DNA from 2 places in the Micromonospora sp. NPDC049101 genome. Region 1 is predicted to be linked to the other one. Evidence: riboswitches for the same ligand, from Rfam matches in the RefSeq annotation. Region 1 holds a riboswitch; the other holds the start of a gene.
The links. Region 1 has a riboswitch for cyclic di-AMP ahead of AB0B57_RS18490 (hypothetical protein). Riboswitches for the same ligand answer to the same signal wherever they lie in the genome.
Positions count from the first base shown of each region.

Region 2: linked by a shared signal. The riboswitch ahead of AB0B57_RS05915 (C39 family peptidase) and the one ahead of AB0B57_RS18490 (hypothetical protein) in region 1 are both predicted to bind cyclic di-AMP.

Region 1 is NZ_JBEZED010000012.1:108,569-113,333, forward strand. It holds gene AB0B57_RS18480 (AAA family ATPase) at 1-299, shown strand, start outside; gene AB0B57_RS18485 (cation diffusion facilitator family transporter) at 407-1,324, shown strand; cyclic di-AMP (ydaO/yuaA leader) riboswitch at 1,437-1,568, shown strand; gene AB0B57_RS18490 (hypothetical protein) at 1,625-2,644, shown strand; gene AB0B57_RS18495 (hypothetical protein) at 2,813-3,286, shown strand; gene AB0B57_RS18500 (SRPBCC family protein) at 3,406-3,873, opposite strand; gene AB0B57_RS18505 (PfkB family carbohydrate kinase) at 4,064-4,765, shown strand, end outside.
Region 2 is NZ_JBEZED010000003.1:379,498-384,262, forward strand. It holds gene AB0B57_RS05900 (acyltransferase) at 1-1,161, shown strand, start outside; gene AB0B57_RS05905 (hypothetical protein) at 1,254-1,601, shown strand; gene AB0B57_RS05910 (hypothetical protein) at 1,735-2,523, shown strand; cyclic di-AMP (ydaO/yuaA leader) riboswitch at 2,790-2,931, shown strand; gene AB0B57_RS05915 (C39 family peptidase) at 3,164-4,003, shown strand; gene AB0B57_RS05920 (alpha/beta fold hydrolase) at 4,137-4,765, shown strand, end outside.

The DNA of each region.
Region 1 (4,765 bases):
CGGGGTTGGCGACCGCGACCGTGCAGGCGGCCGCCGGCCTGCTGACCGAGGTGGAGGGCACGGTCGGGGTGATCACGCCGGTTCCCCGCCGGGACGAGGTCGCCGGTTGGCTCGCCGCGCTCGACGCGCCGCGCCTGCAGGTGGTCACCAGCCTGGAGGCCAAGGGCATGGAGTACGACGGGGTCGTGCTTGTCGCACCGAGCGAGATCCGGGCGGATCCGGGTGCCGGGGTCCGCACCCTGTACGTGGCGCTGTCCCGGGCCACGCAGCGACTCACCACCATCGACCCGACCGGCTGATCCGTGCCCGCTCGTCGCACGGGCCGGCGGCCGACCTGACACTTGCACACATAGCGATGTGAACATACATTTGACCGGGCCCCGGCCGGCAGCGGAAGGTGGATCTCGTGGGCGCAGGTCATGACCACCACCACGGGTCCGTCGCCAATGCCGCACAGCAGCACCGGGGCCGCCTCTGGGCGGCGTTCGGGCTGCTCGCCACCCTGATGGTGGTCGAGGCGGTGGCCGCCCTGCACACCGGCTCGCTCGCCCTGCTCTCCGACGCCGGGCACATGTTCACCGACGTGCTCGGCATCGGTTTGGCGCTCGCCGCGATCACCGCCACCCGACGGGCCACCGGCGACCCGCAGCGCACCTTCGGGCTCTACCGCCTCGAGGTGCTCGCCGCACTGGCCAACGCCGTCCTGCTCTCCGGCGTCGCGATCTACGTGGTGATCGCGGCGATCCGCCGCTTCGGCGACCCGCACGAGGTCGTCGCCGGCCCGATGCTCGTGGTGGCCGTACTCGGCCTGCTCGCGAACGTCGCCGCCTTCGCCCTGCTCCGCGCCGGCGCCCGGGAGAGCATCAACCTGCAGGGCGCCTACCTGGAGGTGCTCGGCGACCTGCTCGGCTCACTCGGCGTGATCGGCGCCGCACTGCTCATCGCCGTCACCGACTGGTGGTGGGCCGACCCGCTGGTCGCGGTCGCCATCGGCGCGTTCATCCTGCCGCGCACCTGGCGGCTGGCCCGTGCCGCCGTCCGCATCCTGGTGCAGGCCGCCCCGGAACACCTCCAGGTGACCGCCGTGCACGACCGGCTGGCCGCCGTCCCCGGTGTGGTGGAGGTGCACGACCTGCACGTCTGGACGCTCACCTCGGGCATGGAGGTGGCCTCCGCGCACCTGACCATGGCACCCGACGCGGAGGTCGGCGCGGTGCTGACCGCAGCGCGTACCGCCCTGCACGACGACTTCCGGATCGAACACGCGACGTTGCAGATCGAGCCCGGCGCCGCCACCGGGGCCTGCGGCTCGATCGAGTGGTAACACCCATTTCCGTGACGACGTGCGCACCTTCCGTCACATCGGCTGCAGCAGCCCCACCGGCACCGGTAGGCTCGGTCCCGGCCTCCACCAGGCGGCGCCCTCCAGGCGCCGGTGGCGGTCGCCGCCTAATCGCCCAACCAGGCGAACCGGGGAACCACGTTCCTGGGGTGCATCCGCGTCAGCGGTAGGGATCTTCCGTCCCGAACCCGTCAGCTAACCCGGTCGGCGGCTGACGGAAGGACATGCGCAGTGGCACCAGCACGACCACCCGCCGCCCGACTGGCGGCCCTGATCGTCGCGATGTTCGCCCTCGGCTTCGCGATCCCGGCCGGCACCGCCTCGGCCGCTCCCCCGACCGGCCTGCGGGCCGCCGCCGCACCCGACTCCGACGAGGAGGGCGGCACCCCGTCGCTGCGTGCCCAACTCGAGGCCGCCAGCAAGGGCTACCTGGACGCCAAACGCGCTCTGGACACCTCCGTGCAGCGGCAGCAGCAGCTCGCCACCCAACTGAAGACCATCGAGGTCGAGCTGGCCCAGCGCGACGGCAAGGTCGGCCAGATCGCCGGCGTGGCGTACCGCACCGGCCGGCTCGGCGCGGTGTCGGCGCTGCTCAACAGCAGCAGCCCGGAGGGCTTCATGGACCGGGCCGCCGCCCTGGAGGCGGTGGCCGCCAACGAGGACCGGGTGCTGCGCGACCTGCTCGCCACCAAGGACGAGGCCAATCGCACCCGGGCCGCCCTGAACGGCGAGATCACCGAACAACGCAAGCAGGTCACCGTGATGGCCAAGCGCAAGGAGCAGGCCGAACGCGCCCTGACCGTCGCCAACACGCCCAAGCCTCCGCAGACCACCGCCGACACCAGCTCCAACCGGGGCACCTCCACCGCCAACGCGAAGGCGGCGCCACGCAATTCCGACGGCTCCTGGCCCTCCGAGTCGTGCAGCGTCAACGACCCCACGCCCGCCAACGGCTGCATCACCCCGCGCACCCTGCACGCGCTCAACCAGGCCAAGGCCGCCGGCTTCACCCGGTACGTCTCCTGTCACCGCCCCAGCGGCTCCGGCGAGCACCCGAAGGGCCGGGCCTGCGACTTCGCCGCCCAGACGAGCGGCTTCGGCGGCAACGCCACCGGCGGCGACAAGACGTACGGCAACAACCTGGCCGCGTACTTCATCCGCAACGCCGACCGACTCGCCGTGCTGTACGTGATCTGGTACCGGCAGATCTGGCTGCCCAGCAGCGGGTGGAAGTCGTACAGCGGCGCCGGTGGCACCCCGTCCACCGACCACACCAACCACGTACACCTGTCGGTCTACTGACCCGGCCGTTCCCCGCAGCGCATGATGCCTGTGAGTCATCACGATGGCTCACAGGCATCACGTTCGTTCGGGCAGTCGCGCGGCGCTGGCCGGCTACGTCAGCGGGCGTACCCCTGATGTCGCCGCTCGTCGGACGACCCGGCCAGAGCCGGCGGGCAGCCTTGCGGTATGCCTCGGATCCCACCCGCCGCCCGCAAGGGCCTTCTCACCCTGCACCTGGTCACGTCGCTGGGCTGGCTCGGCGCGGACCTGGTGCTGCTCACCCTCGGCATCGCCGTGCAGCGGGGCGCCGACCCGGCGGTGCTCTACCCGGTCGGCGCGCTGGTCGGCACCGTCCTGTTCGCGCCGCTGAGCGTCCTGGTGTGGCTCATCGGTGTCGCCAGCGCGCTGCTCACCCCGTGGGGCCTCGTGCGCTACCGATGGGTGCTGGTCAAGCTCGTGCTCACCACGGTGATGGCCGGGCTGGTGCTGTTCCTGCTCACCCCGAACCTGCGGCACGCCGGAGAGTTGGGCGCCGCCCTGCCCGCACGGGACCGCGCCGACCTGGTGATCGCACCCGCGGTGTCGACCACCCTCCTGCTCATCGCGACGGTGCTGTCCACGTACAAGCCGTGGGGACGTCGCCCCGCAAGATCGCGCTAGAACCAGGATGTCGTGGCCTCCTGAGCGTCAACAGGCCACCACATCCAGGATCGAGAACGATCATGGACCCGGGCGGCGGGCCGCGGGCGGGTCGGGACCCGGGCGGGCAAGGGCGCGGGTCAGGCCGGGGGCGGTGGGTCGCCGGTGCGGTTGAGGGCTGGGCCCAGGCGGGCGGCCAGGGCCAGGTGAGCGGCCCGCGCCTGGCGGAACGCGTACCGGAACAGCGGCGTCGGTGCGGTCAGGGTGATCTCGACGTCGATCCGGACCAGGCCGTCGGGCTCGGCGCGCAGTCGGGTGTGGTTGTGCACGGTGGTGGCGGGCCACTGCCGGGCCACCATGATGATCTCGTCGTCGCTGCTGCTCAGCACGTCCGCGTGGTACGTGGTGCGGAAGCGTAGTGGGCCGGCCACCAGCCTGTCGTTGATCGTGTAGCTGGCCTGGGCGCCGGGTCGGGGCGGCACTTGACGGACCTGGACGATCAGCGGGTGCAGCTCACCCTGTCGAGTCAGGTCGCTGAGCATCGCCGCCGCCTCGGCCAGCGAGCACCGGGCCTGGACGGTGTAGCTGAAGGTATCACTGCTGAGCACACGTCTCCCGCCGTCGCTTGATCGCACGATCGTCCCGTACCGATGCCTGACTGGCAACGCCCGACGGCGGCCGGATGCCCGGACGAACCCCGGCCGATGGGGTGCCGCACCGCCAGTCATCGCATTAAGGTCGGTTGGTGGCAAATCACCCGACCGGGATGAAGGGCGACATCATGCGCGGTGACAACAGGTGAGCGGGCACGTGATGGTCTTCGCACCCACGCCGCAGCTCACGGTCACCGTGGACCAGCCGAACGACCACCCGGAGCTGCACCTGCACCCCGGCGGGCAGGGTGTCTGGCAGGCCCGGATGGTGCTGTCGCTCGGTGTCGACGTGGTGCTCTGCGCCGCCCTCGGCGGCGAGATCGGCCAGGTGTTGGAGCCACTCCTGGTCAGCGAGGGCGTGGACCTCAAGGTGGTGGTCCGGGACTCCGGCAGCGGCGGGTACGTGCACGATCGCCGGGGCGGCTCGCGGCAGGAGATCGCCGACGTGCCCGGGCAGCCGCTGAGCCGACACGAGCTGGACGAGTTGTACAACCTGGCCCTCGGCGAGGGCCTGCGGGCCGCGGTGAGCGTCCTCAGTGGGCCGAACGAGCCGTGGCTCGTCCCGGCCGACCTGTACCGTCGCTTCGCCGCCGACCTCGGCGCCAACGGCGGCCGGGTGGTGGTCGACCTCTCCGGCGATCACCTCGGTGCGGTGCTGGAGAGCGGCGTGTTCTTCCTCAAGGTGAGCCACGAGGAGTTGATCCGCGACGGTCGCGCCCGCAGCGACGACAGCCTGGAGCTGACCCGCACCATGTACGAGCTGCACGCCGCCGGTGCCGAGACGGTGGTGGTGAGCCGGGCCGACCAGCCGGCGTTGGCGCTCATCGACGGGGAAATGTTCGAGGTG
Region 2 (4,765 bases), on a different contig from region 1:
CTGCGCTGGATCGCCGCGCTGCTGGTCTTCGGTTTCCACGCGGGCACCATGCGGATCATCGCCGAGCCGGACTACAAGGCCGTTGTCGACAAGGTGTTCAGCCTCGGCCTGTCCGGGGTGCAGTTCTTCTTCATCCTCAGCGGGTTCGTGCTGGTCTGGTCGGCGCGCGAGGGTGACTCCCGGCGCACCTTCTGGCGGCGGCGGGTTGCCAAGATCTACCCCAACCACCTGGTGCTGTTCGGGGCGACGGTGCTTGTCGCCTGGTGGTTCGCCGACCCGGTCCTGCCGGCGGCCGCGTTGGAGAACGTGCTGCTGTTGCAGGCCTGGGACCCCCGGCCGGGCTGGTTCTACAGCATCAACACCGTGAGCTGGTCGCTGTCCTGCGAGTTCTTCTTCTACCTCTGTCTGCCGCTGGTGCTGCCGTTGTTGCGCCGGGCCCGGCCGAAGCTGCTCGTGGCGCTGCTCGTCGCGCTGCCCCTGCTGATCCTCGCGCTCTGGCCGGCCCAGAACCTGGTGCCGGAGGTGAGCCGGTGGTGGTTCACCCAGATCTTCCCGCCGGCACGGTCGCTGGAGTTCTGGTTGGGCGCGGTGGCGGCCGAGCTGATGCGCCGGGGTCTCTGGCGTGGCCCGGGGCTGACCTGGGCCAGCGTGATCTTCGTGGGCATCTGGGCGGCGGCCGCGCAGTGGATCCCCGCGGAGCTGTGGACCACGCTGCTCGCGGTCGCGTACCTGCTGGTGATCGCCGCCGCGGCGGACGCGGATGTGCGGGGCCGGCGGTCGCCGTGGCGGTCCCGGCCGCTGGTCTGGCTCGGCGAGGTCTCGTTCGCCTTCTACCTGGTCCACGTGCTGGTGATGACGAGCGTGCTGCGCTTCAGCGGTGACTGGGGGACCGGCTTCCCGGGCTGGCGCGGCCCGGCCGTGGTGCTCGGTTTCCTGCTGGTGAACCTGGTCCTCGCCGGGCTGCTGCACCGCTTCGTCGAGACCCCGATGATGCGCCGGCTCGCACCGCGCCGTCCGGCCCGACAGGTGTCCGTGCCCGGACAACGCACCGCCGCGACCCAGGCCGCCGGCACCGACAGGACCGGCGGCACCGGCGCCCGAACCGACCCCGGCGGGCCCGACCAGACCGACAGTCGATCAACGTACGCGGACACCCGCTGACACCGTCCACCCAGGTCAGCGTGTCGGCGCGGCGTACGCCGACACGCCCGTGGTCGATGCGCCAGGCGCCGGCGCGACGGTAGCGTGGGGACGTGCTTCCGGTCGCGTTCACCTGTCCGCTGTGGTGGGTGGCGCGCTGGGCGACACGGGTGCTGACCAGCCTCGCCGTGGTCGCGGCCCTGGCGCTCGGCGCAGGCCCGGCCTCGGCCGCCGTGCCACCGTCGCACCCGGCCGCCGCGCCGAGCGTGAGCGCCGCGCCGACTGCGGGTGTCGCCGAGGAGACCTTCCCGACCTGGTCGGTCGACGCGCCACCGGCTCTCCCCGGCGCCCAGGGGGCCATCGCGACAGGCCTGCTGCCGGTGTGCGCGACCCGGTCCGACCGGCTGCCGCTCGTCGACGGTCTCCGCAGCTGGCCGCCCCGGGGCCCACCCGCGCGCTGAGCCACCCGGGACACGCGTCCCGTCGCCGCGCCCTGTCGACCCACCAGCTCCGCACCCCGCCGATTCCTGGCCCGCCGTGGCCGGGCGGCCGGTGGGGCTCCCATCGCTCTGCTTCCTCCGCGAGGTGCCGACCATGGAGACAGTCGTCTTCTACCAGTTCGTAACCGAGGTGCCGCAGGCCGCCGCCATCTGGTCGGCCCTGTTCCTGCTGGCGCTCGGCGTCCTCGCCGTGCTGGTCGCCCGGCCCGAACGGGACCGGCCCACCGACGACCCGTCGCCGCCCGTCCCGACCGCCCGCGAGCTGGCCGCGGCCGAAACCGTCGACAGGCACCGGTACGCCGAGGAGGTGGCCGTCGCCGCGGCCGGCGCGGCCAGGACGGCCGGGCGGCGACGGGATGCCTGGCTGACGGCTCAGGACCAGGTGGAACGGGCCTGGGCGCGGTACGACGAGGCGGACACCGCCGCGCGTCGCTTCGCGGGGTCCGGGGCGCTACCCACCCCGGGCACCCCCCGCACCCCCGCCGAGTACGCGTCCCGGGAGCGCTACCTGCACCGTGCGGCGACGGCGGCGTACTGGCGGGGTGACCTGACCATGGCGCAGCTCGGTGACGTCTTCGGGCGTCGGCGCGGCTGGGATTCCCGGCGACACCCGGTCGAGCAGGAGGCGCTGCTCAGCCGGGTGATCCGGGATGCGAGGCTGGCCGACTACCAGGCCGCGGCCACGGCGGAGCGGGCCGCCTGGCGGGATGCGGACCTGGCCGCCTCCTCGGCGCGCATCCTCGCGGCGGAGGCGGCCGCGGCAGTTGCCCGGTTGCGGCCGAGCCCGGCACCCGTCCGCCGGCTGGTGCGTGGGGTGCCCCGGCCCGCCGTCGTGGCACGCTGGCGTCCGGCCCGTGCCCTTCGCGCCCGATCCGTTATGTGAGCCCGGTCACGGGATTTGCGAATCGGGCGTCCGGCACGATCGGCTCGATTTTTCCCGGGATTGTGGCCGCATTGTTGGCGGCCTGTCCGGTTGTCGACCGTAGGCGTCGCCGTAACCGGTTGTCCCATCGAGTCACGTCATCGGCAATACGCGCAGAAATTGTGGCACCCATTGAGGTTTACGCAGGTGAAGCCGGCTTGGCAGGGTGTGGATGGGCCAGTAGTGTCGTCCCGTCCGGTGCGGTAACCGATCGCAAGAGGCGACGCCGCGCCGACCCGCTCAATCGTGATCAACGAACCGGGGACCCATCAGTAAGTCCGGGGTGAATCCGCGAGCCACGGCCCGCGGTAGGGCGATCTTCCCGCCCGAATCCGTCAGCTAACCCGGTAGGCGGTGTCGGAAGGAGTTCCAAACTCGTGCAGCACCTTTCCACCCCTCGGCTGTTCCCTCGCCTCCACGGCGCAGCGGTGCCCCCGCTCATCCGTCCAGTGACGGTGAGCTGACCCCCGGGTCACCGCCTCTCCCGCCCGGCCGTGCCGGGCGTTCCCCTGAGCGGTTCACCATCCGCGGACCACCGTCCGCGCGCTGGCGCCTGCCCGGACACCGGTCGCGCCCCGGTGTGCCGCTCTCCCCCCGATCCGTGGAGGACCCCGTGAAGCACACCATGCAGCGCCAGCTCCGCCGCATCGCGACCGAGCGCCCGTACCAGATCGTCGCCGCCTCCGCCGCGGCCCTCGTGCTCGCCGCCACCACCGGCACCCTGCTCACCGTCGCCGACGACGCCCCGGCCGCTCAGCGCACCGCGACCACGGTCGCCGAGATGCGCAGCGACACCACCACCTCCCAGGGCGACGCGTCCCCGCTGGCCAGCACCGCGCCGTCCAGCGCCGCCCCGGCCACCAGCGCCGCGGCGCCCGCCGCCAAGGCCAGCAGCAACCCGGATCTGACCCGTAAGCCGACGCCGCCGAAGCCGCCCGCGACCAAGGTGCTCGACTACGAGTACGAGGCGCAGAACACGTACTACAACTGCGGCCCGGCGGCCACCCGCAACGCGCTCAGCGCCAGCGGGATCGACCGCACCCAGGAAGAACTCGCTGCCGAACTGGGCACCACCGAGATGGGCACCAACTCGGCCGAGGACACCACCCGGGCGCTCAACGCCGAGGTGAAGGGTTCCCCGTACCGGACCCGGATGTTCCCCGGCGCGCCCAGCCCGGCACAGATGGACCGGCTCCAGGCCGACGTCGTCCGGGCCATCACCGACGGCCGGGGCGTGGTGGCCAACGTCGTCGGCGACGCCACCGACACCGACGGCAGCTGGCACTCCTACGGTGGCGGCCACTACATCGCCGTCGTGGGTTACAAGGACAACGGTCGCACCGTGCGGATCGCCGACTCGGCGAACCCGGCCGACCCGTCGTACTGGATCACCACCATCGACCTGGCCAACTGGATCACCAGCCGGGGCTACTCCGCCTGACCCGGGCACCCTGACCGCCGCGGGCGTCGTCCCCCACAAGGGGCCGACGCCCGCGGCGTCTCTCCCGCTGGCCCGGGGTACGCCCCCGTCGACGACTCTCGTCCGGGACAGCGAACCGTGGGAGACTGCGGCCGTGGTGGACGAATCGGGTGGTCACGCCGGTCGACGGCCGGTCCTGCTGCTGTTGCACGGCATGGGGGCGACCGGTGACGTGTGGCTGCCCTGGGCGTCGCACCTGGAACAACACTGGCCCGGCCGGTGGCTGGCACCGGACCTCGCCGGACACGGCTGGGCACCGCCGCTGCCGTCGTACTCCTTCGCCGGTCTCGCCCAGCGGATCGCGCAGGCCCTCGCCCCCGACGACCGGCTCGTCGTGCTCGGGCACTCGCTGGGCGGCGTGGTCGGCCTCGCGTTGGCCGCACGCGACGCCGGGATGCCGGTGGACGCCGTGGTCGGGTTCGGCATCAAGGCGCTCTGGTCACCCGCCGAGCTGGACCGCGCCGCCGAGCTCGCCGCCCGCCCGGTGAGCTGGTTCGCCAGCCGCACCGAGGCGGCCCGCCGCTACCTGCGCGTGTCCGGGCTGACCGGCCTGCTCCCGCCGGACCACCCGGTGGTGGACGCCGGCCTTCGTCAGGTCGACGGCAAGTGGCGCCTCGCCATGGATCCCCGCGCCTTCGCCGTCGGCGAGCCCGACCTGAGCGCGCTGCTGGCGGCGACCGACGCCCCGGTGCTGCTGGCGCGTGGTGAGCACGACCCGATGGT